4 regions of the Arthrobacter ramosus genome follow, and region 2 is predicted to be linked to each of the others. Evidence: riboswitches for the same ligand, from Rfam matches in the RefSeq annotation. Region 2 holds a riboswitch; each other region holds the start of a gene.

The links. Region 2 has a riboswitch for S-adenosylmethionine ahead of ABD742_RS00440 (DUF1737 domain-containing protein). Riboswitches for the same ligand answer to the same signal wherever they lie in the genome.
Region 1: linked by a shared signal. The riboswitch ahead of metX (homoserine O-acetyltransferase MetX) and the one ahead of ABD742_RS00440 (DUF1737 domain-containing protein) in region 2 are both predicted to bind S-adenosylmethionine.
Region 3: linked by a shared signal. The riboswitch ahead of ABD742_RS17740 (hypothetical protein) and the one ahead of ABD742_RS00440 (DUF1737 domain-containing protein) in region 2 are both predicted to bind S-adenosylmethionine.
Region 4: linked by a shared signal. The riboswitch ahead of ABD742_RS06420 (aminotransferase class V-fold PLP-dependent enzyme) and the one ahead of ABD742_RS00440 (DUF1737 domain-containing protein) in region 2 are both predicted to bind S-adenosylmethionine.

Annotation. Positions count from the first base shown of each region.
Region 1 is NZ_BAAAWN010000001.1:3,357,361-3,364,420, forward strand. Features, by position in the region: gene ABD742_RS15565 (alpha/beta hydrolase) at 1-173, opposite strand, end outside; gene ABD742_RS15570 (SGNH/GDSL hydrolase family protein) at 243-1,085, shown strand; gene ABD742_RS15575 (hypothetical protein) at 1,153-1,563, shown strand; gene metX (homoserine O-acetyltransferase MetX) at 1,565-2,686, opposite strand; SAM riboswitch class IV at 2,700-2,815, opposite strand; gene ABD742_RS15585 (S8 family peptidase) at 3,051-5,408, shown strand; gene ABD742_RS15590 (bifunctional o-acetylhomoserine/o-acetylserine sulfhydrylase) at 5,466-6,782, opposite strand; gene ABD742_RS15595 (VOC family protein) at 7,030-7,060, shown strand, end outside.
Region 2 is NZ_BAAAWN010000001.1:84,343-91,402, reverse strand. Features, by position in the region: gene ABD742_RS00465 (PAS domain-containing protein) at 1-290, shown strand, start outside; gene ABD742_RS00460 (cupin domain-containing protein) at 287-814, shown strand; gene ABD742_RS00455 (ornithine cyclodeaminase) at 884-1,915, opposite strand; gene ABD742_RS00450 (Lrp/AsnC family transcriptional regulator) at 2,076-2,507, opposite strand; gene ABD742_RS00445 (hypothetical protein) at 2,563-2,922, shown strand; SAM riboswitch class IV at 3,063-3,175, shown strand; gene ABD742_RS00440 (DUF1737 domain-containing protein) at 3,186-3,443, shown strand; gene ABD742_RS00435 (rhodanese-like domain-containing protein) at 3,440-3,850, shown strand; gene ABD742_RS00430 (O-succinylhomoserine sulfhydrylase) at 3,851-5,059, shown strand; gene ABD742_RS00425 (glutamate--cysteine ligase 2) at 5,069-6,313, opposite strand; gene ABD742_RS00420 (endonuclease domain-containing protein) at 6,557-7,060, shown strand, end outside.
Region 3 is NZ_BAAAWN010000001.1:3,846,249-3,853,308, reverse strand. Features, by position in the region: gene ABD742_RS17760 (polysaccharide deacetylase family protein) at 1-461, shown strand, start outside; gene ABD742_RS17755 (matrixin family metalloprotease) at 628-1,491, opposite strand; gene ABD742_RS17750 (VIT1/CCC1 transporter family protein) at 1,595-2,758, opposite strand; gene ABD742_RS17745 (hypothetical protein) at 3,027-3,215, shown strand; gene ABD742_RS17740 (hypothetical protein) at 3,254-3,568, opposite strand; SAM riboswitch class IV at 3,583-3,702, opposite strand; gene ABD742_RS17735 (sodium:solute symporter family protein) at 3,788-5,320, opposite strand; gene ABD742_RS17730 (helix-turn-helix domain-containing protein) at 5,624-6,199, shown strand; gene ABD742_RS17725 (ammonium transporter) at 6,471-7,060, shown strand, end outside.
Region 4 is NZ_BAAAWN010000001.1:1,361,233-1,368,292, forward strand. Features, by position in the region: gene ABD742_RS06405 (MFS transporter) at 1-319, shown strand, start outside; gene ABD742_RS06410 (metal-dependent transcriptional regulator) at 361-1,074, opposite strand; gene ABD742_RS06415 (class I SAM-dependent methyltransferase) at 1,104-1,880, opposite strand; gene ABD742_RS06420 (aminotransferase class V-fold PLP-dependent enzyme) at 1,931-3,355, opposite strand; SAM riboswitch class IV at 3,391-3,503, opposite strand; gene hisN (histidinol-phosphatase) at 3,664-4,476, opposite strand; gene rsgA (ribosome small subunit-dependent GTPase A) at 4,568-5,683, opposite strand; gene aroA (3-phosphoshikimate 1-carboxyvinyltransferase) at 5,686-7,060, opposite strand, start outside.

The sequences.
Region 1 (7,060 bases), 3.3 Mb from region 2:
GCGCGGAGCGAGGCGACGACGAAGTCCTGGGGCAACAGTCCGGCAAGGCTGAAGAGGTCTTGCTCGTTGGATCCGTAACCGTGCAACAGGACCAGCAACGGCTTTCCAGCCCGTTCTTCCTCTTCGTGGGACCACAAAACGACCGGGGCAGGAAAGGCGGAAGCTTGACTCATGGGACTATTGTTGCAGTTACCCATGAGTAACAAGCTACGGGCGCGTAGCGTTGCAGCAAGAGGCAGGATATGAACGTGAGTGACACTGATTCCACGGTGGGGCCGAAGCCGGACGAGCGGAATCATCCGTGGACCCGCTACGTGGCATTGGGTGATTCCTTTACCGAAGGCATCGGCGACCCCGAGCCCGACAACCCCGGGGGACATCGCGGCTGGGCCGACCGCGTAGCCGAGGAACTGAGCCGGGGGCACCGGGATTTCGCTTACGCCAACCTTGCCATCCGCGGGCGGCTGCTACAGCAGATCCTCGACGAACAACTTGGCCCGTGCATGGACCTCAAGCCGGACCTTGTGAGCATCTCCGCAGGCGGCAACGACCTCATCCGTCCCGGCGGCGATCCCGACTCCTTGGCCGAGAAACTCGATGCCGCCGTGCAGACCCTGAGTTCCGACGGCGCCACCGTGGTTCTCTTCAACGGTCCGGACACCGTGTCATCAGTACTCGGCCGGATCCGCGGCAAGGTGGCCATCTACAACGAAAACCTCCGCACAGTGGCCACCCGCCACGATGCGGTGATCGCTGATATGTGGTCCCTGCGGCAACTCTCCAACTCCCAGATGTGGGACGAAGACCGCCTGCATTTCTCGCCGCTCGGCCATCACACCATCGCAGCAATGGTCCTCGATTCCCTCAATGTGCCGCACAACCTCGAACCGCTGTTCCCCAAACCGCTCCCCCAGCGCAGTTGGCGCGAAGCCCGCTCGGGCGACCTCGTATGGGCACGGGAGTATTTTGTCCCGTGGGTCATCCGCCGGATCCGGCACCAGTCCTCCGGCGACGGAATCCTGCCGAAACGCCCGACGCCGGGGCCCGTCTTCGGTCCTGCCGAGACCATCCTTCCCCGGAGCTGACCGGAAACCACGGGGTGGGTCACAGGGAGCGGGGCTAAGCTGGTGAAAGACCTAGGAGGCCTCCACCGTGAACAACTTGATCTTCTGGATCATCGTCTGCTCCTGGCTGATTCCCATGGGGATCCGCATGTACAACCGATCGCGCCAGCGCAGGCTCCGAGACTTCCTTCCGCAGAATTACCCCGGGCAGCCCTATCCGCCACAGAATTATCCCGTCGGATACCCGGAGCAACCCCCGGTAATCATCCCGGCTGAGCCGCAACCTCCGGTGGCGAGGCGCGCACCGCAGGCCGCTCCGCCGTCGTCGGCCGCTCCCCAGCCGAACAGCGCGCCCCAGCCGAACAGCGCGCCCCAGCCGAACAGTGCTCCCCAAGGCTACCGGGCACGGAAACTGGCCGAACTGGACCAGGAGTACAGCGACGGGAAAATCGCCATGGAGGACTACATGAAGCTCCGCCAGGAGATCATGAACGGCTGATTCAGCCGAAGAAGGCCTCTCGCAGCTGGGGACCGAGCTGTCCGATCTCGGTGAGGAACCCGTCGTGCCCGATCGGCGCCTCGATTACGTGAACCGGGACCTCTCCCGGCAAGGCCCTGGCCAGCTCGTGGGATTGTTCCGGGAAGTAGAGGCGGTCCGAGTCCACTGAGGCAACGAAGAACTTCGCTGTTGCCACGGACAGCGCATCCTCCAGGGAGCCCCGGCCGCGGGTGATGTCGTGGCTCATGAGGGCCTCGGTGATGGCGATGTAGCTGTTGGCGTCGAAGCGCTGGACCAGTTTGCTTCCCTGGTGGTCGAGGTAGCTCTCCACCTGGTAGCGGCCCCGGTCCCCCAACGCGGCAGCCTGAAGGGGTGTCTCGCCGCCCTGGGCGTTCCGGCCGAAGCGGAAGTCCAGTTCATCCGCCGAACGATAGGTGATGTGGGCGATCCGCCGGGCCAGGGCCAACCCCGCCTCGGGCGCGGCCTGGCCATAGTAGTCCCCGCTGTTGAAGTCGGCGTCCTGCCGGATGGCGAGCGTCTGGGCCTGCGCAAACGCGATCTGCTCGGCAGTGCTGTACGCCCCGATCGAAATCACGGCGCATCGTTTGACGCGGTCCGGATAGCTGACGGCCCATTCGAGTGCACGGGCACCACCCATGGACCCGCCCACGACGGTGTGCCAGCTGCGGATCCCCAAAGCGTCGGCCAGCCGGGCTTCGGCGACGGTGCTGTCCCGCAGGGTCACGAGCGGGAAGCGGGAACCCCACGGTCTGCCGTCAGGAGCGCACGACGACGGCCCGGTGCTGCCGTAGCAGCCTCCCACGATGTTGACGGAGACCACGAAGTAGCGGTCCGTGTCGATGGTGGCGCCGGGACCAACGAGTTGCTCCCACCAGCCTTCTTCATCGCTCTCGCCACGGGCCACATGGGTGCTGCCGGTCAGGGCGTGTTCCACCAGGACAGCGTTGGAGGCGTCTGCGTTGAGCCGCCCCCACGTCTCGTACGCGAGGACGACCTCCGGCAGGAAACCCCCGGCCTCCAGCTCGAGTCCGCCCACGGAAACATACTTGAGGGTTCCGTCCGGGGTACCGGAAAGGGGTATGGCTGTTGCAGCAATTGTCATTCGTTGGCACCTCACATCGCGCTTGCCCGCCGCCAATACAGCGAAGGGCCAGGTCTTCACCCGGGGCACCCCGCCGCGAATGGAGGGTTGCCGGCCAGCAAGCCGGGGCTGTCACTGGCACTCATGACCTATAGGAAGAGTCTAGGAAAACCGGACCCCTTCTGACGAAGATTATGACATCTTTGTGACACTCGGCCGCGTTTTGTTCACGAAGCAGGGCCTGCGGGCGTCGAAAATTGAAGAGACGGGTGATGCCTGTGTGACTGGAGATACAATTGGGCGCAGCAGTTTGCGTTTTCATTGCATCCGCCTTGTGCGCCCGTTCTTGCGGCCGCGGCCCTGCGTCACAGGAAGATTGAAGCTCGTGAAAAAGCCATTCGGCGTCGTTCCGATAGCCCTGTTCATGCTGGTATCAGGTTTCACTGTGGGAGTGCCGCTGCCGGCGCATGCCGACACCACTCCGGCAGCTGGCGAAGACCGGTACGTGGTCCACTACGCCGACGGCACGGACGTTGCCGGCAAGACCGCGGAGTTGCGCTCGCAAGGAGTCGCGGTGGACAAGACGTTCACGCATGCCGTGAAGGCCGCAGTCGTCACGGCGACGCCCGCCAAGGCCGCTGCGTTGGCGAAGTCGAGCCACGTTGTGTCCGTGGACCGGGATATGCCGGTGCGGATTTCCGACACCCAGGCACCAGCACCTTGGAACCTTGACCGGACCGATCAAAGGGCCCTCCCCCTGTCCGGGAGCTACACACCCCCTTCGAGCGGCGCCGGGGTTCCGATCTACGTGGTGGACAACGGGGTGCTTGGCACCCATACGGACTTCGGCGGCCGGGTAACCGCGGGGTGGAGTGCCTTCTCGGGGCAGCCTGCCAATGCTCCCTGCACCGACCCGGCAATGCCCGACGCCGGCCACGGGACGCACGTAGCAGGGATCGCGGCCGGCAGCACCTATGGCATGGCCAAGTCGGCAACCATTGTGCCGGTGCGGGTCCTTGGTTGTGACGGTACGGGATACTCCTCCGACGTCATAGCCGGCCTCGACTGGATAGTTCAGCAGCACCAGCCCGGCGAACCCGCCGTCGCCAACCTCAGCCTCTCCGGATCTGCGAACCAGAGCCTGGACGACGCTGTTCAGGGCGCGATCAATAGCGGCATTACCGTGACCCTGGCGGCTGGCAACTCCAGCACGGATGCGTGCACACTGTCCCCAAGCCGGGTTCCTGCCGCCCTCACGGTGGCCGCGAGCGATAGCTTCGACCGGCAGGCTTCCTTCTCCAACTACGGTTCCTGCGTCGACCTGTACGCACCAGGGGTCCAGATCACCTCAGATTGGCAGACGTCAAATACCGCAACGGCTGTCCTGAATGGAACCTCAATGGCCTCTCCCCATGTGGCAGGAGCTGCCGCGATGCTCCTCTCCATGCATCCATCGTGGAGCCCTGCGCAGGTCTCGGCAACGCTGACGGTCGGCTCAACGGCCGGAATAGTTCAGTTGACTGGGAACTGCATGCCAAACCGCCTGCTTTACGTCAGCGCTTCGCTCTTTTCTCCATCACAGGACCCTTTGGGCGGTTTTGCGGCTACGACCCCTTGCAGGCAGCTTGACACACGAGACGGGACCGGTGGTGTCAACGGGCCGGTCGCCCCCGGACAGACCATAAGTGTCAAGGTTGCCGGACGCGGCGGCCTCCCAGCTACCGGAGTTTCCGCTGTCGCAATGAACATCACGGTGGCCAACCCGACGTCGAATGGCTTCATCACCGCCTACGCAGGCGGAACCAATCGGCCGGCGACCTCGAACCTGAATTTTGCTCCCGGGCAGATCGTCCCGAATTTCGCGATCACGCCGGTCGGGTCCGACGGAACGATTTCCTTCACGAACAGCTCCAACGGCACGGTCCAACTCATCGCCGACATCACCGGCTACTACCTCACCGCTGGCGCATCACCCGCTCCCGGGACGTTCTCCGCCCAGGCTCCATTCCGGCAACTGGATACCCGGAACGGTGCCGGCGGCGTCACCGGACCGGTCGCGCCGGGGCAAACCATCAGGGTCCGCGTCACCGGGCAGGGTGGCATTCCCTCTTCCGGGGTTTCCGCGGTCGCGATGAACATCACCGTGGCCAATCCGTCGTCGTTCGGCTTCATCACTGCGTACGCGGGCGGGACTCCGCGACCGAACGCCTCGAACGTGAATTACGCGACGGGACAGATCGTCCCGAACTTCGCCATCACGCCCGTCGCTCCCGACGGGACGATTTCATTCACGAATACCTCCGGCGGAACCGTCCAGATCATTGCCGATACATCGGGCTATTACCTTGCAGGCATACCGTCAACCGCCGGCGCGTTTTCCGCCCAGATCCCGTTCCGGCAATTGGACACCCGCGACGGAACCGGCGGATTCCACGGACCGGTCGCCCCCGGGCAGACCATCAGCGTCAAGGTCACCGGCCGTGGCGGCGTCCAAGCATCCGGCGTCTCCGCGGTCGCGATGAACATCACCGTGGCCAATCCGTCGTCGTTCGGCTTCATCACCGCCTACGCCGGAGGAAGCACACAACCCGGTACCTCGAACGTGAACTTCGCGACGGGACAGATCATCCCGAACTTCGCCATTACGCCCGTTGCTCCCGATGGCACCATTTCCTTCACCAACAACTCCAACGGCACAGTGGAGCTGATCGCCGACACTTCCGGGTACTTCCTCGCTGGTTAAGCGAGAGACGGGGCGCCCCCCAGGAGTGGGCGCCCCGTCATTGAGCGATCTGGCTCCCTAGGCGCCCTTGGCCGCCCGGAATCCTGACTCGAGGTCCGCGAGGATGTCGTCGATGTGCTCGATCCCGACGGACAGCCGCACCAGGCCCGGGGTCACTCCGGCCACGGCCTGCTGTTCCGGGGTCAGCTGGCTGTGCGTCGTGGACGCGGGGTGGATGACCAAGGAACGGACGTCGCCGATGTTTGCCACGTGCGAATGCAGCTCCAGGGCGTCCACGAAGCGTTTGCCGGCGTCGATCCCGCCGCGGATGGTGAAGGAGACCACCGCGCCAGTGCCCCGGGGCCCGTACTTCCGCCCGCGTTCGAACCACGGACTCGAAGGCAGCCCCGCGTACGCGACCGATTCGACGTCGTCGCGCCCTTCGAGCCATTGCGCCACTTTAGTGGCGTTGTCCACGTGGCGTTCCACCCGCAGGCTGAGGGTTTCGATTCCTTGGGAGATCAGGAAAGCGTTGAACGGGGATACTGCCGAGCCGAGGTCGCGCAGAAGCTGGACCCGGGCCTTGAGGATGTAGGAGAGGTTCGCGCCGAGGGCACCGTCCTTGCCGAGGTCGCGGGCATAGACCAGGCCGTTGTAGCTGGGGTCCGGAGTGTTGAAGTTGGGGAACCGCTCGGGGTCCTTGCCGAAATCGAAGTTGCCGGAGTCCACGATGACACCGGCTATGGCAGATCCGTGCCCGCCCAGGTACTTGGTGGCCGAATGCACCACGATGTCCGCGCCCCACTCGATGGGCCGGATCAGGTAGGGCGTGGCGAGGGTGTTGTCGACGACGAGCGGGACTCCGGCCTCGTGCGCGATGCGGGAGACGCCCTCGATGTCCAAAACGTCCTGGCGGGGGTTCGAGACGACTTCGGCGAAGAACAGCTTGGTATCTGGCTGCACGGCGTCGCGCCAGTGGTCGAGGTTGTCCGGGTCCTCGACGAAGGTGACCGAGATCCCGAATTTCTTCAGCGTGTGAGCGAGCAGGTTGTAGGTGCCGCCGTAAAGGCTCGGGCTGGCGACCAGGTGGTCGCCGGCCTCGGCGACGTTGAGGATGGCGAACGTTTCCGCGGCTTGGCCGGAGCTCAGCAGAAGCGCCGCCAGGCCACCCTCCAGGCTCGCTATGCGCTGTTCCACCGCATCCTGCGTAGGGTTGCCGATGCGGGTGTAGATGGGCGCCAGCTCGGCCAGCGCAAAGCGGTTGGCCGCGCTTTCCGCGCTGGGAAAGACGAACGAGGTGGTCTGGTAGATGGGGAGTGCCCGGGCGCCGGTGGCGGCGTCCGGCTCCTGGCCGGCGTGGATCTGGCGCGTTTCGAATGACCATCCTTGGGACATGCGGACTCCTGGTTGTCTGGGCTCTCTGCCGTGCTTCAGCCTGCCGAGCTGCGGTATTCAGCCTGCCGGCGTTCGGTTGCCGCCAGTCTAGGGACGGTATTGCGGGCTCCGGAAGCTTTGTGACGAACACAGTAGTTTTCGGTCTTGGCGCGTCCTGAAGTGACTCTGAGCTGCGTTTTCGATACATCCCACCTTGGTTAGGCTTGGCTTAGCTGAGAGCTTCATCACAAAGTGCCAAGATGAAGCCATGCGCATGGATCACGTCTCTTACGCTTGTG
Region 2 (7,060 bases):
ATTCGGTCTTTCTGTGGGTCAACCAGAACTTCGCGGACTTGGTGGGCATGAGCAAGTCGGAGCTGATCGGGCACCAGGATTCGCGCGCGGAGCACGTTGCCCACGACAAGGAAGTGATGGCGAGCGGAAAGCCGCTGCTCAACTTCCACGAAACCATCGCCGTCCCCAGCAAGGAGGGCGGCATGGTCAATGTGGACATCGTGACCCAAAAAGGGTTGTTGCGTTCCCTGGGCAGCAAGGAAATCATTGGGATCACAGTCTGCTTCTCACTGAAGGATCCGGTCACGTGACTGCCGCCGCAGAGGACTGGATCAAGCGGCTGGACATGTCCCCCGCTATCGTCGGCGGCTGGTTCGCGCCCGCGCTGGTAAGCAACGAGGACATCGCCGGTTCGGCGCTGCCTCCGCGTTTCGGCATCGACCATCCGCTCTACAGCTCCAATTGGTACCTGCTTCAGGCCGGGGAGTTTCTCCAGCTGCACGCCCTCAAGCAGGATGAACTGTGGTTCTTCCACCTGGGAACGCCAATCAGGCTGCATGCCTTCTCCCGGGAGCTTGGACATCAGGACTTTGGTTATTCCGAGACCGTGTTGGGGCCGGATCCGGAGGCTGGCGAAACGTTGCAGGCAGTTGCCCCGAACTCCACCTGGTTCGGTGCCGAGTTGGCCGGTCCGGGGTTCGCCTTGGTCAGCTGCAGCCTCTCACCGGGATACGAGAGATCGGACTCCGCGAAACCAACGGCACGGGACATCGAGTCGCTCGTTTTGAGGTTTCCCGGGCATGCCGAGCTGATCCTGCGCCTGGCGGCGGGATAGCCGGGGTCGGCGGGCTGGCCGGATAAAAACGTCTGGTGCGCCGGTTCTGGGGCCGGCGCACCAGACTTCTCAGGATCCGATCGGAGAAAGCGCCCGCACCAAACCGAAGAGGTCCTTGGGGTCATCGGGGTTCGCGACGAGGTCGATCTCCTCGAAGAATTCTGAACCCTCAACGGCGTCGCGGAGATACCGCAAGGCGGAAAAGTCCTCGATCGCGAAGCCCACGGAATCGAATATCGTGATCTGGTCCCCGGAGGTCCGGCCTGGCGCGTGACCGCCCAGGACCTGCCAGAATTCGGTGACGGGAAAATCGGCGGACATTTGCTGGATCTCGCCCTCAATCCGCGTCTGGGGATCGTATTCCGCAAAGACGTCGCCGAGGCCCAGGATGGCAGCGTCGAGTTCGGTCTTCCCCGGGCAGTCGCCACCGATCGCGTTGATGTGGACACCCGGCGAAACCTGGTCTGCCGTCAGGATAGTGGCATTGGCTTTGTCCGCCGTGCACGTGGTGATGACGTCGGCGCCCTCCACTGCGTGGGCCGCCGAGCCTGCGATGGTGATGTCGAAGCCCAGGGGAGCCATGTTCCGGACGAACTTCTCCATCGCAACCGGATCCGTGTCCCAGATCCTGACACTGTTTATACCCAACGCCGCCCGGAAGGCCAGGGCCTGAAACTCCGATTGGGTTCCGGTTCCGATCATCGCCATGATCCGGGCATCGGGGCGCGCGAGTTTCTTTGCGACCATCCCGGACGTGGCCGCCGTTCGCAGCGCTGTCAGCACTGTCATCTCTGCGAGGAACGTCGGGTAGCCGTTATGGACGTCGGACAGGACACCGAAAGCTGTCACGGTCTGGAAGCCACGCGCTGGATTCGAAGGGTGTCCATTTACATACTTGAAGCCGTATGTTTCCTGGTCGCTGGTGGGCATCAGCTCGATGACCCCAAATGGGGTGTGACTTGCCACCCGCGGAGTCTTGTCAAAAGACTCCCACCGCCGGAAGTCGTCTTCCAAGTACTGAATCATCTCCGAGATGATGGTCTCCGGGCCCCGCCCGGCCGTCCAGCGAACCATGTTGCGGACATCGACAAAGCGTGTCATGTGCGCTCCTTTCCCTCATAAGCACTGTTGTTACGAGGCTACGGAGCGGCGATATGCATCCACAATTGCCAAAGTATGTACTTTTCATTGAAAATCCATACAAAATCACCCATCCGTATGTACACAATGATCATTCGGCAAGCGTCCGTCATGCGGGCGACTACCGCAGGACGGAACTGAGCAACAGGCTCGTCTCGCTATTGACGATCCCGTCGATGCCGCGGATCCTTCCGAGTACCTGGTCAAAGTCGCTGAGGCTTTCCGTGCGTAGCTCGGCCACGAGGTCCCAACCGCCATTCGTGGTGTGCAGCGCCCAAATCTCTGGAAGTCCCCTGAGCTGGCGAATGACTTTGTCGGCCGATCTTCCCTCCACGGCAATAAGCGCAATAGCTCTAATCGCAAGTGGATCGACCTCGTCGCGGACCCTCGCAGTGAAACCAACGATGGTTCCGGAGGAGACAAGACGCTCGAGCCTGCTATTCACAGTGGCCCTGGCGACGCCCAGCTTACGCGCGAGGCTCGCCACGGACGCCCTTCCGTCTTCCCGGAGGGCGGAGAGGAGCTGACGGTCAAGGTCGGTGAGTGCTGCCATAAAGATAAACGTATCGCCCATTCCCCAAGCGGGCCTGAGTCCGTAGGGTATCGACATGAGCATCTACATCAGCCCCGACTCTGCTGCATGGTCCCTGACGGCCATGGCGACTGGTGCGTCAGCGGGATCAATCGATGATGCGAACGGCATGTCCAACTTGGTAAAGGAAATCTACGAGACAGAGGGTTTCGAAGCCCTGTCAGGCGTGGTTTTTGCCTTGGCTCATCACAACAGCCTCTCGCTGCATGCACTCGCCACGGCCACGGGGATATCCGTACACGAGCTGCTGGAAATCCGGAAGCATCAAGGTTCCACTTTTCATCACTCCCCCTCGGGAGTAGCGTCACGGCTTGATGCCCTTCCGCCCCGCATACAGGCGAGCCTGGAACCGCTGCCGAATGAAACCGAGGCCTAGAGCCCACCCACTGGCTCCCAGTCTTCGCAAGCTCAGCCCGGGGCCCTCGCCAGCGTGGGCCCCGCCGGCTGCCGTCCGGTTACGGAACATGACGACGGCCGGTGATGCAGGCCGCCGTCGTGGATGTTATTTTCTTCTTGAGTAATGAGCACCAGCGCGAAGCCCTGACTTGCTGGTCGGCAACCCTCTCTCCGGCGGGGTGCCTCAGGTGACTACTCGGCGTATCGACACTTTCGAACTGCAAGCGTGACTGAGGAGCACCAATGCCTGAACCCACCGAAGAAAAACTCTCCTACCGTCTCGTCACGGGCCCTGACACCAAGGAATTCTGCGAGCGGATCTCCACCGCCCTCGCGGAGGGATACGTGTTGCACGGGAGCCCGGCCGCGACCTTCAACGGCACCGACGTGATCGTGGCACAGGCCATCGTCCTGCCCGCGGCGATCGCGAGCGCGGATGCCGCCGTTGCCAATGCGGTGGATCAGCTTGATGAAGAGTTCGACGGCGAGGGCCACGCATGAGCTACGCAGGCGACCTCAGTCCGCACGACGCCTGGGCCAAGCTCGAGCAAGGCGCCATCCTCGTGGACGTCCGCACCGAAGGCGAGTGGGCACACATCGGGATCCCTGATACCAAAGCCACGGAAAACGATCCCCTGTTCATCCAGTGGAACCTGGCCGGCGGCATCCCCAACACGCGTTTCATCGAAGAGCTGACGCAACAGGCTCCGGAAGCGGACGGCACCGAGCTGGTCTTCCTCTGCCGCTCCGGCCAGCGTTCCATCGCCGCCGCGATCGCCGCAACCCAGGCCGGCTACACCGCCTACAACGTCCTCGAGGGCTTTGAGGGCGAACCGGACCGCTACGGCGAGCGAACCGTGAACGGCTGGAAAAACCGTGGACTTCCGACGAACCTGGGGAACATCTAAGTGACTTTCAATCCTGACGCCGCCGGCTGGAGCCCTGACACCCAGGCAGTCCGCGGCGGTCTCGACCGCACCAACTTCCAAGAAACGTCCGAGGCCGTCTTCCTGAACTCCGGCTTCGTCTATGAGTCCGCCGCCGCCGCCGAGCGCGCATTCACGGGCGAGGACGAGCGCTTCGTCTACTCCCGTTACGGCAACCCCTCCGTGGCCACTTTCCAGGAGCGCCTCCGCCTGTTGGAAGGCACCGAAGCGTGCTTCGCGACGGCGTCGGGCATGTCTGCTGTCTTCACCGCCCTCGGTGCGTTGCTGGCTGCTGGTGACCGCGTGGTCGCCGCCCGCTCGCTCTTCGGTTCCTGTTTCGTGATCCTCAACGAGATCCTGCCGCGCTGGGGCGTCGAGACCGTCTTCGTCGACGGACCCGACCTGGACCAGTGGCGTGCCGCGTTGTCCGAGCCGACAACGGCAGTCTTCTTCGAGTCGCCGTCGAACCCCATGCAGGAAATCGTGGACATCGCGGCGGTGAGCGAGCTCGCTCACGCGGCGGGCGCCACCGTCGTCGTCGACAACGTCTTTGCCACTCCCCTGCTGCAGCGCTGCGGCGATCTCGGCGCAGACGTGATTGTCTACTCGGGCACCAAGCACATCGATGGCCAAGGCCGGGTCCTGGGCGGAGCGATCCTGGGCACCAAGGAGTTCATCGACGGTCCCGTCAAGCAGCTCATGCGGCACACCGGTCCGTCGCTTTCCGCGTTCAACGCCTGGGTCCTGACCAAAGGCCTGGAGACCATGGCGCTGCGCGTCAACCACTCCTCGGCGTCTGCGTTGCGGATCGCCGAATGGCTTGAGGATCAGCCGGCCATCAGTTGGGTCAAGTACCCCCTGCTGAAGTCGCACCCACAGTACGAGCTGGCCGCGAAGCAAATGAAGGCCGGCGGAACCGTGCTCACCTTTGAGCTGCTCCCCTCGGCGGGGCGATCGGCGAAAGAGGCCGCCTTCGCGCTGCTGGACGGTCTCGCCGTCATCGACATCTCGAACAACCTCGGCGACTCAAAGTCCCTCATCACCCACCCCGCCACGACCACGCACCGCGCCATGGGTCCGGAAGGCCGAGCGGCCATTGGCCTGAGCGACGGCGTCGTGCGGCTTTCGGTGGGGCTGGAGGATGTGGGCGACCTCATCGGGGACCTGGAGCGGGCCCTCAAGCAGATCTAGCCCGGCGGGTTAACCCGGCGCTTCGCGCCAGTCCTGGCGCACCCAGGTGAGGACGGGCTGCGGCTTGGTGTCGCTCTCGTCCCTCTCCGAGCGCATCGTGATCTGAACGGCGTGCTCGACGACGGCGGCCAACCCGGCGGCGTCGGGCGCGCCCCCGTTGGTCTCGCTCCAGCGCCCGGCAACACCACGCTGTTCGATAGCGCCGTTGCCGCGGCCCAGGATGGCTGCCACGCCGGTTTGGACCAAGTCGAATTCACCCTGTTCGGCGAGCACAGGTTCCAGATACTCCACCAACGACCAGACGACGTCCGCGGCGGGCTCCGGGCGGAAGGTTCCGAAGTCCAGCAGTTCGGTGCGGAGTCCAAAGTTGCTTGCCTGCCAGGACGCCATCCGCAAAAGCGCCGTAGGCACGGCCGCCGGCTCTATTCCGGCATGGTACTCACGAACAGAAGTCTCAACCAAGGCCCTGACGAGCACCGCGATGAGCGCCGCATCCTCGGCCCGGAGGCAGACATCGGCCACCCGGACCTCCACGGTGGGAACGTGCCGCGACAGCCTGGCGTCGAAGTAAACCATCCCCTCGTCCAGCAACACTCCCGTTTCGATGAGCCTCGAGACAACTCGCCGGTAGGAAGCCAAGGAACCGAAGATGGCTGACGGCCCCGACGACGGCCAGCGGTTCCACGCCTGCGTCCGGTAGCTCTCAAAACCCGTAGCCAGTCCCCGCCAGTACGGCGAATTGGCGCTGATCGCGGTGAAGACAGCGAGCTTGTCCCGGATGCGGTCCAGGACCATCACGCCTTCCTCCGGGGACTCGATCGAAGTGTGGACGTGGAATCCGCACGTGAGCTGTTCGTGCGCGGTGATGCCGAAGCGTTCGAGCATGATGGCGTACCGAGGATCCGGAGTGGTGTGCAATGCGGCGTCCACCGGTGATGTGGCCAACGCGGCGATCCTTGCGCCGTGGCGCCGTGCGGCGTGGCTCGCGAGGCCCCGGGCCCTGCGGATCTGGTGCAGGAGCTCGGCGTAGCTGCGGCATGGCCGGGTCTGGGTTTCGATCTGTTCAAGCTTGAGCTCGTGGCTTAGGCCGGTATCAGGGCCGTCGATCTCTTCAAGGGGCGGACCGGCTTCGGGGCCGTCCTGGGCCGGGCCGTCGTTGGCGGGCCCCGAGAGGAGCGCGTCGGCAAGGGCGAGCGGCTCGCCGGTCACGGGATCGACGATCAGCAATTCCTCTTCCACACCAAAAGTGCGCACGGATCAATTGTGCGCCATGGCAGCCTCGCCAAGACAGCTCGGGATTTTGCGGCCCCCCCGAAGGATTCTGCTGGATCATTCTGCTGGATGAACTTCCGAGGCGCGCGATTCCGTGACCGGTCCCTCAGCTGCGGCGAATCATCGTGCGAAATCCGACGCCGGACCGCTCCTCCACAGCCCGGTCTGTCCACATAGAGTCATTTCCCGGGCCAAAGAGGGCCGGAATCGTGGCTAGCTCGATCCATGGACCCGTTGGAATTCTTGAAATCGCTCGGCGGAGTAGCCCGGGTTGGCTTGCTACGCCGGGAGGGCTACTCCGAGCGCGCTGTGCGCGGATTGGCTTCTGCCGGAGCTGTCCAACCGCGCAAAGGTGTCTGGGCCTTACCGGACGCGGACCCCGAATTTCTGCAGGCCATCATCGACAATTCACTCCTGACCTGCGCATCCAGCGCCTCCCGTTACCAGCTTTGGCTCAAGGACCGGCCGGGGAGCCCACATCTGGTCAGCAAACATCACCGCGGCCGACACTTCGCCAGGCATGGCCGCCTTCGATTCGAACCGGACCAAAATCTGCCCATCGCTAGCCTTGAGGACACCGTTATTCACGGACTGACATGCCTCAGCGAAGTAGACGCCATAGCCATGGCGCAGTCTGCCATCCAGCATCACGGTGTACCAAGGGCCGTTCTTGAGTCCGAATTGACTGCAAAATACTACGGAGCCGCCCGGATGCGCCTGGCAAAGGCT
Region 3 (7,060 bases), 3.8 Mb from region 2:
ATTCAAGCCTGCTCGACGGCGATGCCCCCTACCGCATGGCGGTTGCCCCGGGTGATTCACGGGACATTGTGGAAATCCCCGTGGATTGGGCCCTGGACGATTGGGAACAATACGCGTTCTACCCGGGAGTAACAGGAAGCGGCGTCATCGAGAGTCCTGCCAAGGTGTTGGAGATGTGGACCCTGGAAGCCGAAGCCCACCACACGCAAGGCAGTTGCTTCGTCCTGACCAACCACCCGTTCATCTCCGGCCGCCCCTCCAAGGCCGTTGCCTTGGAGCAGCTGATCGAACGCGTCAAGGCCATGGACGGGATGTGGGTGACCACCTTGGAACGCATCGCAGAACACACCAAGGCCACGGTCAACGAGATCCACAGCCACGCCCGGATCGAGGTCCGGTCCTACCCAGGCGCAGGAGCCAGCTTCAAGCCAGCCCGGCTGCTGGAAGCCATCCCCAGATAGGTCAACCGTTGAGCATGCTCAGCCTTGGCCGGGCGCACTGGACATAATGCCTAGTCGTCCATTGAGCATGCTCAGCCTTGGCCTTGAGCAGTGGACATAGTACTCATATGTCCACTGCTTAGACCGAACGGAGGGCATGTCCCTTGGGGGGAGGGCCTGAACTGGGCTAGAGATCGCTCCGGCACGGGGCGGTGTGGAGCTTGTAGAGTCCGTTCAGGTCCCCGGCTGCCAAACCATCGGGAGCGCCGATCTCCGGGTACATGAGCTGGATTGGATCTTCTACGTGGTCAAGGCCCACGACGTGGCCCAGTTCGTGTTGGATCACCGCGGAGACGTAATGGGCGCCGCCGGAGACGCCCAGCAGTTCCGTGATTTGCGGGGCGTCCAGGTCCAGGCTTCCCGAGACGTAGCTCTTGGGTCCGGTGCCGAAGCTGTACATGGTGCTGCCGCCGGTGCCGATGACGGATCCTGCCAACGCCGGAGCCGCCTCGGGAGTGGTCCAGGAAATCAGCAGGGGTGCCCAACGATCGCCGTAGAGCGCGGGCTGGTAGGGCTTGCGCTTCTCGGAGGGTTTTTCCGTGCTGGTGCCGTCGTCAACGAATTTGAGGCCGGTGGCGGCGGCGATCTTGGCGATGGCGTCGGCGATGAGCCCCTCGGATCCGGCCGGGGCGAGGGCTGCGTTGACCACGTAGTGCAATGGCCGGCACGGGGAGTAGCCCACCGGCGTGCCGTCGGCGTTGGTGGCCAGGAACTTGTACGAGTTGCTGGCCACGGCAGGCTTGGCGGGGGAGCCGAGCGGGTGCCCGGCTTCTTCCAGGCCAGGCGGCGGGGTATCCGGCGCACGGGCCGCCTTTTGTGGCCCCTGCCCGGGAGCCGCGCCCTGCCCGGGGCTGCTTGCCGTGGCATAGGCGGAGGGAGCCAGGTTTGGAAGCAACCCGGTGATGCCGGGGTCGCCGCGGAGGAAACCACTGACAAGCACGGCTACGGCAGCGACGACCGCCACCACCATCAAGTTTCGGAACAGCGCCAGAACGGTACTGGCGCGCTTGGGCGGCGGGCCGCCGTCGTACCCGTAGTTTGAATGCAAGTCTTCCCCCAAGTCCCTGCACCGGCGCCCCGTTGCGCCGGCGCTACTAACCGATGACAGCGCCGAAGACGAGTCCCAGCCCATACGTGGCCGCGGCCGCACCGAGCCCGATGGCAAGTTGCCGGAGGCCGCGGGTCAGCGGCGAGGTTCCGGACAACAAGCCGACGACGGCGCCGGTCGACAGAAGCGCGATGCCCACCAGCGTACCGGCCACAGCAAGCGCCGCGAAGCCCGTCATGCCGAAGATGAACGGCAGGATAGGCACGATGGCGCCCGAAGCGAAGAAGCAGAAGCTCGAGATCGCTGCGCCCCAGGCGGAGCCTACGGCCTCGTGCTCGTTCACGGTTTCTTCCACTTCGGGGTGGAGCGAGAGGCTGGGATCGCAGTCGCAGCTGTAGAGGCCCATGCGTTCTGCTGCGCGGTGTTCGGCGGCTTCCCGGGACATGCCCCGGGCCAGATACACGAGGACCAGCTCATTGTGCTCGATGTCCAGGGCCGGGGCTGCGGTCAGCGTGGCTTGGGTGGGTCGGGTGGCCTTGAGGAGCTCGAGCTGCGAGCGGACCGAGACATACTCGCCGGCACCCATGGACAGCGCGCCCGCCAAAAGGCCGGCGATACCGCTGAACAGGACCACGGCCGCGGGAACGCCCGTGGCCGCCATGCCCATCACGAGGGAAAGGTTGCTGACCAGGCCATCGTTGGCGCCGAATACGGCCGCGCGGAAGGTGCCGGACAACCTGTTGCGGCCGCGCGTCGCCAGGCCGCGGACTACTTCTTCGTGGATCTGTTCGTCGGCCGCCATGGCGCGGGTCGCTGCTGGATCCTTCGCGTAAGGCGAGCGGCCTTCAGCCCGTTGGGCGAGGGCCAACACGAACACTGATCCGAAGTTCCGGGCCAGGAAGCCGAGCATTTGGCTCCGGACCGAGGCCGCCTTCGGCATGCCGGCATGTTCGCCGAGGACCCTGAGCCAGTGCGCCTCATGGCGGCCCTCAGCCTCAGCGAGGGCCAAAAGGATTTCGCGTTCCTCGCCGTCCCGGCGCTGCGCCAGTTCGCGGTACACGGCGGCCTCGGCCCGCTCGTCCGCCAAGTACTGCCGCCAGCGCTTGATGTCCGACGACGACGGGGGAGTCTTGGTGGCTGCTGCGTCTTGCGATGGACTGCTCGAGTCCGAGGGATTGCCTGAATGCGAGGGTTTTGTGTGCGGTTGCACCGGGACTCCTGGGTTGCTGGGGCGGGCTTCATCGCCTCATTGCAGCTCCACTTTATCGCCAATTTCCGCGGCTTTTCGGCTGGCAATCCTTACTGGATATTTTAGGTGCACCTCAAAAACCGGGAGACTCGCGGGAGGCCTTGACCGCCGCAGGGGGCAGTGCTGGGATGGATGAACAGGGTCCACGAATTGGCGGGGTAGCGTGATGACCGGCTGCCTCATATGCCTGTGCGATGGGCTCAGCGGCACGTCGAACGGAGGTTGCACCATGGACAGCACCGAAACCCACGCCCGCCACCCCGACCGTCCCACGGTCGAGGCCGATCCCGCCTATGACTACAGCGAGGACCTGGCGGTGGAGGAAGACTGGGAGGACCAGCCCGAGGTTCTTGACGATGACGAACGGGTGGTTCCGCTCGATGCCGACGAACACCGTGAGTCCGAAGATATCGAATAGCCCCGGCTCGCTAAACCCGACGTGCTAAACCCTGGTAGCTAGAACGCGCTCAGGATGAAGTGCCTCTGCACGCCCGCCCGGTGCCCGGTTGCCGCCACCGTAAGGGTGAGTTTCCGTGTCGCGGGGAACCAGCGCGCGGGCTGGACTGCTTTTGAAAGCGCTTCGGTGATGAGCCGGGGCTCATGATGCCAATAGCGTTCCAGGTTTCCGTCCACCACGAACGTGATGGAGCCTTGGGAGAGGTCGACGCCGGGAATCACCCGGACGAACTCGTCCACCCGCCGGGGGCGGGGCAACAAGAGGGTGCCGGAGTGGGTGGTGCGGTCGGCTGTGGCGCCGTTTTCGAAAGGCATGGCCTTCTCCTGTGGAGTTGCTCTTGCCCGTTCGGTTGTCTCTGGTCCGAGCCGGGCCGCTTCTTCATCCGAACCACCCGTGAACATGGGGTTGGCGTGTGGCAAGTCGGAGCTTTGCACCACATCTCTTGAAGCTCTTCCTACTGTACATGCAGCAGCGGCGCCGCACCCTCCCAAGGAGAAGGTGCGGCGCCGCCGTTGTACTTGACTCTGTGAAGCTTAGTGGCTGGCCACCGGGTGGACTTCCAAGGGGAGTTCCTCCACGGCCGCCCCGGCAACGCGGCGGTCCCATGCTTCGCGGACGGCGGGCTCGGTTGGCGGCGTCAGGAGGGAGACCACAACGTAGACCAGGAGCGAGGCGCCGAGGCCCCAGTAGATGGGATCGTTGGCGTAGACGCCGTCTTCACTGGGGATGATTCCCGTGGCGTAAGCGATCAGCAGGCCCAGCGTCAGTATGGACCCGACCGCCATGGACCAAGCCGCGGCAATACCGGTGCCACGCTTCCAGACCAAGCCACCGAGGATAGCAACCAGCAGGCCGCCCACCAGGATGTCGTAGGCGATGGTCAGGGCCACGACGACGTCTTGCGCCGCCATGGAGATCAACACGGCCACGATGCCCAGGCCAAGGACCCAGTACCGGTTGGCCTTGACGTCGTGCTCGGGGTTTTCGGTGTCGTCGGTGTTGATCGTCTTGCCGAACCAGCTGGCCACGAACGGGACCACGTCGGCGCGGGCAACGGTGGCTGCGGCGATGAGGGCTCCGGAAGCGGTGGACATCATGGCCGCGACTGCCGCCGCCATGACGAGGCCGCCGATGCCGATCGGCAGGATGTGGGTGGCTACCTCGGCGTAGACAACGTCCTTGCCAAGGGCCTTGACGTCGATGTTGGGCAGGGCAACGCGGGCGGCAAGGCCGATCAAAGCGCCGGCGACGCCGTACAGGACGCAGTAGACACCGGCAGTGGCGCCGCCCCAACGGGCCACCTTGGGGGTCTTGGCAGTGAAGACGCGCTGCCAGATGTCCTGGCCGATCAGCAAGCCCAGGGTGTAGACCACGAAGTACGTGATGATCGTCTGGGCTCCGATGCCGTCCAACTGGAAGAAGCTGGCGTCAACACGGGCACGGATGCCGTCGAAGCCGCCTGCCGCGTTAAGGACGAACGGGAGCATGAGAAAGAAGATGCCCACCGTCTTGATGATGAACTGCACCTGGTCGGCGAGGGTGATGGACCACATGCCGCCGATGGTGGAGTAGACCAGGACGATGGCGCCGCCGACGGCGATGGCGAGCCAGCGCTCCCAGCCGAAGAGGACGACGAAGATGGTGGCGTAGGCGCCCGTGGACGTGGCGCACAACATAAGGGTGTAGGCCAGCATGACGATGCCGGAGGTCTGCGTGGCGCGCTGGCCGTAACGCAGGCTCAGCATCTGGGAGACCGTGTAGATCTTCAACCGCTGGATGGTGCCGGCGAAAAGCAGGCTCAGGAGGAGGACGCCCGAACCGATGGCGACTACCAGCCACATGCCGGATATGCCGAACTTGTAGCCGAGGCCGACGCCGCCAACCGTCGATGCGCCGCCGAGGACGACGGCGGCCATGGTGCCGGTGTAGAGCATCGGACCGAGGCGGCGCCCTGCCACCAGGAAGTCGCTGTTGTTCTTGGTGCGCGACTTGCCCCACCAGCCGAAGGCCAGCATGGCGAGCAAATACACCACCACGATCGCAATATTGATGAACGAAGAGTCCACGGTTGGCTCCTGAAAGTGATGCGCAGAGTTCCTGGGGATTCCGACGCCCGTCCGCTGGGTTTCGTTGCGGGTCGCGGAAGGTCTCTGCGCGGGTGATTGGGGAGAGTAGTCTGTGATGTATGCCTCACAAACAACACTTGTTGCCTATGAGGATACGTAGTGATGCGAGTAACAGTCAAGGCGCTGCTTTGCGGAGCGGACTCATCGGCGGACTTCTAGCTAGCCAAAGGCCCGGCCACGCGGGCGATCCGGCTACTATTGCTGCAATGACAGGGCCGCATAAACGGCCTGAAAGGTTCGTGAATGAAGGCTCTCCCCGTTGAACCGAGCAACGTCCCCGTTGCCATCGGTTCCAGAATCCGTGCCGCACGCCAATCGCAGCGGCTCACCATCGAGCAGGTTGCCGACGCCACCGGCCTGACCAAAGGGTTCCTGAGCCGTGTGGAGCGTGACCTGACATCGCCGTCGGTCGCTTCCCTTGTGACGCTTTGCCAAGTTCTTTCGGTGTCCATCGGGGACCTTTTTGCCGCGCCGGAGACCCATCTGACCCGGCGCGACGATGGGCCGCGGATTTCGCTCGGCGGCCAGGGAATCGTGGAACGGCTCCTGACCGCCCGATCGGAACGGAGGTTGCAGATCCTGCAGGCCTCCATCGAGCCCCGCGGCCGGGGAGAAGCCGAGCTTTACGCCGTCGATTGCGACGTCGACGTCCTGCACGTTGTCAAGGGCCGCATTAAATTGATCCTCACCAACGAGGAGTACGAGCTCGAAGAGGGAGACACGCTGTCCTTCCCGGGCCGCGAGCCGCACACCTGGGTCAATCCGACGGACGAGCCTGTTGAGGTGCTCTGGATCCTGGTGCCGGCAGCCAGCCGCTGACGCTGGCACCGCGCACACCCGGCATACGGGGCCGACACGCGGCGTGTAACACACCTGAAACATGACTGACTTCAGGATTTAACCCTGGGGCCGGCGGTGTTACGTGCCTGAAATGATGCATGCGGAATGCTGAAACAGGGCGACTGTACCTTCGAGTCAAGGCAACTCGTCAAGGTCGGTATCCCGTGGGGTACCAGGACCTGTTCGTTTTAAAAAATGGTCTCGCCGTGCGGGCGCCATGGAGCGCCGTATATGCAGGAAGGCTCCCGAAATGAACCCAGTATTCTTCAGCGTAGGGCTCGATGTGAACCCCCAGACCCTGGATCCCGGCGCAACAGCCTGGATGCTTGCAGCTTCCGCCCTCGTCCTTCTCATGACGCCAGGTTTGGCGTTCTTCTACGGCGGCCTGGTCAGGATGAAGTCCGTCCTCAACATCATGATGATGAGCTTCGGAGCCATTGGCGTGGTCGCGGTGGTCTGGGCCCTGTGGGGCTACGGACTCGCCTTCGGCCCGGACACCCTGGGCGGCTTCATCGGAGATCCCTTCGCGAACTTCGGACTCAGCGGACTGGCCAGCGTCATCGGCGGGAAAGCCCCGGGCTTGCCGGACATGGTCTTCATAGGATTCCAAGCCACCTTCGCCATCATTACGGTCGCATTGATCAGTGGCGCGGTGGCCGAACGTGTCAGGTTTGGCCCGTGGCTGTTGTTTGCCGGCCTTTGGGTCACCATCGTCTACGCTCCCATTGCCCACTGGGTCTGGGGTGGCGGCCTCTTCGGATCCACCGGGATCATCGGCAGCAAGATCTCAGCCCTCGACTTTGCCGGTGGCACCGTTGTCCACATGAACGCGGGCATGGC
Region 4 (7,060 bases), 1.3 Mb from region 2:
CAGCACCTTGGTGGCGCCCCTCACCGCCGCTATCCTCGGCGCGGTGCCCACCGAAGAGGCAGGGATCGGCTCCGCAGTGAACAACGCCGTGGCCCGCATCGCGGGCTTGATCTGCATCGCATTTGCCGGACTCATCATCGGCCCGGTCTTCAGCCGCCAGGGTCTCATGAATGCCGTGGTGGTCACCGCCGTGCTGTTCTTCCTCGGGGCGGCGGCATCCGCCGTCGGGATCCGGAACCCGGTGCTGGGCCCTGCGGTGATGGACTCTCCGGAAGGTCCAGCGCCCGACGACGGCGGGACGGCTGCCCAGCGCGCCTGAACAGTACTTTCCAAGACACCGGCTTTCCAGTCACAGCTTCGTCAGCGTTCCGCGAGGACGCAGCCTTCGTGGATGGTGTCCGTGGCTACCCACAACGCCGAAGTGACCTCATCAGCGAGATCGTAGTCGCGGCTGCCCGGACCTTTTCCGATCCGGACCACCAGCGCACCGCCGAACGGTTTGCGGCCAATCACCTGGACGCGGGCATCAAGGTCGATTTCCTCGGCGGACAGGTAGCGCAGCAGCTCCGGGTTTTCGTCGCTGATCCGGGTGATCTTCCCGGAATGGCCGTCGTCGAGCTCGATCATCCGGTGCGCATGCGGCAGGCTCACCGAACCGTCCGCAGCGGGGATGGGGTCACCATGGGGATCGCGTCCGGGGTTGCCCAGCTTGGCGGCCATGCGATCGATGAACGTGTCCGAGACAGCGTGCTCGAGCATCTCGGCCTCGTCGTGGACTTCATCCCAGCTGTAGCCCAGCTCCCTCACGAGGTAGGTCTCGATCAGGCGGTGCCGGCGGACCATGCCCAGGGCAAGCTGCATTCCCTGGGGGGTCAAGGTAATGGCGCTGTAGGGCTGGTGGTCCACCAGGCCTTGGTCCTTGAGCTTGCGGACCATCTCCGAGACGGAGGAATTGGCGACACCGAGCCGCTGCGCGAGCTGTGAGGACGTGATGGGTTTGTCCTGCCACTCCGTGAAGGAGTAGATGACCTTGACGTAGTCCTCGATCGAGGAGGAGGGCGCACTGGTCTTCACGGTTCCAAGCCTATCGTGAACCGGCCGAATCAGACTTTCCGAGCCCGCCAGCTCTGGGTGAGATAGGGCAACGGGATGACCTCGCCCTCAGCGTGCCCGAGATGTTCGAAGAGGTACCACTGAAGATTGCCCATGACCTTGGCCCGGGTGGCGCGATTCGCCCTCAGATAGTAGCTGCGCGACTTCACGAGTTCGAGGATGTCGGCCGGAGTCACGGGATCCTCCCAACGCGTCAGGTGACTTTCGAGGCCGGCGAACTCCAGGCCCACCACAGGCCGGAAGTCCGGTTTGTGGACATCGCCGGCATGCATGATGCGGGACAAGCGATGGACCCAGGGCACTGAAGTGTCCAGTTGGTTCCAGATCAAGCCGAAGACGCCCTGGGGTCGAAGGATCCGGGCGATCTCGGTGCTGGCGGCGAGGGGATCGCACCAGTGCCAGGCCTGGGCAACGCTGACGACGTCGAATGCTGAGTCCGCCAGTCCAGTTGCCTCGGCCGTGCCCTTCAGGGCGACCACTTGTGGATGCGTTTTGCGCAGTTGGATGAGCATGTCCGTGGAAGGGTCCACTGCGGACACAGCCAGCCCGCGCTCGACGAGGAGCGACGTGAACTTTCCGGTGCCGGCGCCGATGTCTGCCGCGTCCCGCGCACCTTCAGGCAGCAGCCAGTCTGCCGAATCCGCAGGGTAGCCGGGCCGGACACGGTCATAGTGTTCTCCGCCGTCCTGGAAACTCCGGCCGAGTTCAAGGCGCCGCTCCTCATAAAGCTTGGGGCCGGCTGACGTGCCTTTGGGTCGCGGGGCCACGCAGGAACTCCTTCGTAGGACAGGAAAAATACCCTACGAATCTACCGCAATCAGTCGGTGCTGCAGGGAGCGGCGCCCGCGGTCCCGGGAGTGTTGGGAGCCCACTCCGGGTAGCTTCGGTGGTCGTTCGCCGGGACCCACCGGCCGGCATCCACCACGTAGTCCCAGCCGAGGCCATTGCTCTTGAGCGCTTGGATGCCCGCGATGAGCCGGGTGGCGTCTTCCAAGCGCGAGCCCACGCCGAAACTGGCTCGAAGGGATCCGGAGGGAAGGCCGAGGCGCTTGAGCAGCGGGTGGGCGCAAAAGCGTCCGTCGCGCAGGCCAATGCCGTGCTCGGCCGCAAGGTAGGCAGCCACCAGTCCGGCGTCGTAGCCCTGGAGCGAGAAGTTCACGACGCCGATGGTGTCCTGGGGATCGGTGTCGCTGAAGATCTGGTGCACGGTCACGCCGTCGATCTCCTTGAGGCCCTCGACCAGATGCGAGCGGATAGCGGCCTCGTGGGCGTGCCATTCATCGTGGTCGAGGCTGGCAATCACTTGTGTGGCCCGTGCGAGGGTGGCAGCGCCGAGCACGTTCGGGGAGCCGCCTTCGTGCCTGGCCGGTCCCGTGGCCCAGCTGACAGAGTCAAGGCGCGCCTCGCGGACGGCTCCGCCTCCGGCAAGGTGCGGTGTGCCGGCGTCGAGCCAATCGGGGCGGCCCACCAGGACACCGGCGCCGAACGGTGCATAGAGCTTGTGCCCCGAGAAAACCAAGTAGTCGACATCCGCGGCGGCGATATCGATGCGGCGGTGCGGGGCGAGCTGGGCCGCGTCCACCACAATCCGCGCCCCGAATTCGTGGGCCAAGGCAGCGAGGTCCTTGATGGGCAGGATTTCGCCGGTCACGTTCGACGCGCCGGTGACAGCCAGGAGGCTGACGCCCCCGTGGGAGAGCGCCGTGCGGACATTGGACACGGTCTCGGACAACGTTCCCGCGGCAACGATGCTGCGGTGGGGGACGCCTTGCCACGGCAGGAGATTGGCGTGGTGCTCAATGTCCAGGTAAAGGACTTCGCCAAGGTGCCGACCGTCCTCAACCGGCAAGCAGCCGGCCAGCAGATTGAGGGAATCGGTGGTGTTGCGAGTGAAAATGACCGAATCGTCCGGCCGCCCGCCAACGAAGTCACGGACGATGTTGCGGGCGTTTTCGTAGACCGAGGTGCTGATCTGGGAGGCATAGCCTGCGCCGCGGTGGACGCTCGCGTAGTACGGCAGGATCTCGTTGAGGTACGCGGAAACCACGGTCAGGGCAGGTGCGGACGCGCCGTAGTCGAGGTTGGCGTAGCGGATGTGGCCGCCCTGGATCAAGGGTGCCTGCAACTCCGCGCCGGTGACCGCGGCCAGTGGGCGGGATGCCCGGGGGAGGGCTTCACCGCGCTGCTGTGCGGATTCGTTGTGCTGCGAAAGAGCCGGGGAAGTAAATGTCGCTGTGCTCATGGGACCTCACTCAAGAGGGACCCCTGCGTACAGGGGGTCCGCGCTTGCCGCATCCGTTCCGGACCGGCCGGGTCGTCACCCGGGGCACCCCGCCGCGATGGAGGGTTGCCGGCCAGCAAACCGGGGTTTCGCGCTGGCACTCGTGACCTGTAAAGAGCGTAGGACACCGGCAAGGCTGGTTCCAACGTGACCCGGATTGTTAAGCGGATTATTACACCGCCGGATAACTGTGCGTTCTGCCGAAGAAAAAGCAGCGGACGCCCCCAAAAAGGGGCGTCCGCCGTCGTTTGTTCAGTGAAGAGAGAGGACTAGAGGAGGTCGTCGAGCTCGGGGTTGAGCCTCTTGAGGACCTCCGAGTGCAGGATCGAGTTGGTAGCGACGGCGTTTCCGCCGAAGGGACCATCCGCGCCGTCGAGGGACGTGAAGCGTCCGCCGGCTTCCGTCACGATCGGAACCAAGGCCGCCATGTCGTAGACCTGGAGTTCCGGCTCCGCGGCGATGTCCACGGCGCCCTCGGCCACGAGGCAGTAGGACCAGAAATCACCGTACGCACGGCTGCGCCAGACATCGTTCTCGAGGCCCAGGAAGCTGTCCAGCGAACCATGCTGCTTCCACTCGGACAGCTCGGAGTAGGAAAGCGAGGCGTCTTCAAGCCGCGACACGTTGGAAACCTTCAGCCGGGTGGCTGCGGCCAGGGATCGGCCCATGTAGGCGCCCGAGCCCTTGGCCGCCCACCAACGCTTGCCGAGCGCCGGAGCGCTCACGAGCCCCACTACTACCTCGCCCTCGTCCACGAGGGCGATCAACGTAGCCCAGACGGGCACGCCGCGCACGAAGTTCTTGGTCCCGTCGATGGGATCGATGATCCAACGCCTTGAGCCGTGGCCCGTGCTGCCGAATTCTTCCCCGAGGACGGCGTCGCGGGGGCGGGAACGGGAGAGCTGCCCGCGGATAGCTTCCTCGGCGGCTTTGTCGGCATCGGTGACGGGGCTCAGGTCGGGTTTGGTCTCGACCTGGAGGTCCAGTGCCTTGAACCGCTCCATTGTCAGGGAATCGACGGAGTCGGCCAGGACGTGTGCCAGCCGCAGGTCGTCGTTGTAGCTCGAATCGGGTTGGGTCATGGTTCCAAACTACCGTCTATTCGCCGGTGAGCCGGGGAGGTAGGACGGCAAGCGCGCAGGTAGTTGACCGTGCTGTTAATTGACCGGGCTATTAATTGACAGTGCCCAGTTCCTTCGCCTCTTGGGCTTCCATGCGCGGGTCCGCGCCGAGGAGCCGGCGCAACGACGCCAAGCGGGCCGGGCCTGCCTCGCCGGCGTGGCCGTCAGCGACCCAGGAATCCAGTCCGCAGCGAACCGCGGAGGCATCGTGCTTGCAGCCTCGCTCGCACATTTCCGTTCCAGGTTCCAGATCCGGGAAGGCATGCAGGATGCGGTCCGGGTTCACGTGGGCGAGGCCGAAGGAACGGATGCCGGGCGTATCGATGATCCAGCTGCCGCCGGGGGCGTCACTGAGCTTTAGTGCAAGCGCTGAGGACGAGGTATGGCGGCCCCGGCCCGTCACGGCGTTGACCCCGCCCGTGGCGCGTTCGGCGCCGGTGAGGGCATTCACCATGGTGGACTTCCCGACGCCGGAATGGCCCAGGAGCACGGTGACCTTGCCGTCGAGGTAGTCCCGCAATTGGCCGACGGCGTCGCCGTCGAGGCGGGCGGACAAGCCGTCGTCGGAACGGGCGTCGATGCCGGAAGCCCCTGCGTCGGCCGTCCGGCTGATGATGATGGGGAAACCCAGGCTCACATAGTTGGCAAGGAGTTCCGTCGGATCCTTGACGTCCGCTTTGGTAACGAGCAGCAGCGGCTCGATTCCGGCGTCGTACGCTGCCACCAAGGCGCGGTCGATGAATCCGGTGCGCGGCTCCGGGTTGGCGGCCGCAACCACCACCACGAGCTGGTCGGCGTTGGCGACGACGGCCCGTTCGATCGGATCCGTGTCATCGGCACTCCGCCGCAGGAGGGTCTTGCGCTCCTCGACGCGCACGAGGCGGGCGAGGGTGTCCGGGGCTCCGGACACATCGCCGACGAGGGCCACGAAGTCTCCGGGAACCACGGGGGAGCGCCTCAGCTCCCGGGCACGGGCGGCAATGACGATGCGCTCATTGTCCGAGCTTTCGCCCACTATCGCGGTGTAGCGGCCGCGGTCGACTGTGATGATGCGCCCGATCACGGCGTCGTCGTGGCTGGGGCGGTCCTTCGTGCGGGGGCGTGTGCCCTTCTTGTTGGGGCGGATCCGGACGTCGGACTCGTCCCAGGAGCTTGCGTCGCGAGCCATCGTTAGTTGCTTGTCTCCGTTGAGCCGGTGCCCGCGACCGCTTGGCCGGCACTGAGCATCGATGCCCAGATTTGCGGAAATTCGGGCATGGTCTTGGAAGTCGTCGCGATGTCTTCAACCTGGACACCCTCGACGGCGAGCCCCAGGATGGCCCCCGCGGTAGCCATGCGGTGGTCGGCGTAGCTGTGCACGACGCCGGCGTGCAGCACCGCGGGCCGGATCACCAAGCCGTCGCTGGTTTCCTCGGCGTCGCCGCCGAGCCGGTTGATTTCCGCGACCAGCGCAGCAAGCCTGTCCGTTTCGTGTCCACGTAAATGCGCGATGCCAGTGAGGCGGGAAGGGCTGGTTGCCAGGGCGCACAATGCCGCCACCGTAGGGGCGAGTTCGCTGGTTTCGTCGAAGTCGGCGCCCAGGATCTCCGGTCCGCCGGTGACTGTCAGTGTGCCATTGTCCAGCGTGACCGTGGCACCCATGGTGGCGAGGATGTCCCGCCAGAGATCCCCGACTTGCGTGGTGTTGGCCGGCCAGTTGGGGATCCGGATAGTTCCCTTCGTCGCCAGCGCCGCGGCGAGGAAGGGACCCGCGTTGGAGAGATCCTGCTCGATCCTTTCGTCGAATGCCTGGATCGTACCGGGGGCGACGCGCCAATGGTTCGGCACGGAGTCATCCACCTGCACCCCGACGCCCCGGAGGACCGAGACGGTCATGTTGATGTGGTCGAGGCTCGGCACGGGCTTGCCGACATGCTCCAGGTGAAGGCCCTCATCGAAGCGTGCACCGACCAGCAACAGGGCGGAGACGAACTGCGACGAAGCGCTCGCATCGATCACCAAGTGGCCACCGCGGACAGAGCCGGTGCCGGAAACCTTGAACGGCAGGGAGCTCGCCGTGTGCCCGTCCAATGCGCTGACTTCCACTCCGAGTGTCCGGAGGGCTTCGATGATGGTGCCCATGGGACGTTGGCGTGCGTGCGGATCGCCGTCGAACACGGACGCGCCGTTGCGGAGGGCCGCGAGCGGCGGCACAAACCGCATGACCGTGCCGGCCAGGCCACAGTCGATGGCGGTCTCCGATGCGGCAGCCGCCGGGTCGATAGGGGTGACTTCGAGATCCGGGCCGTAGTGTCCATCACCGGGAACCTCGGTAATGCTGGCGCCAAGCCGGCGCAGGGCCTCGACCATCAGGGCGGAATCGCGCGAATGCAAGGGTGCCCGGAGCCTGCTTGGGCCGTTGGCCAGTGCCGCCAGGACCAGATAGCGGTTGGTCAGGGACTTCGAACCAGGAACCGTGACCGTGGCATCCACAGGGTGGCTGGCGAAGGGTGCCGGCCACAGGGGGAGTGCGGAGGTGGTGGTGCTCCCTGAATCGTCTGTCTGC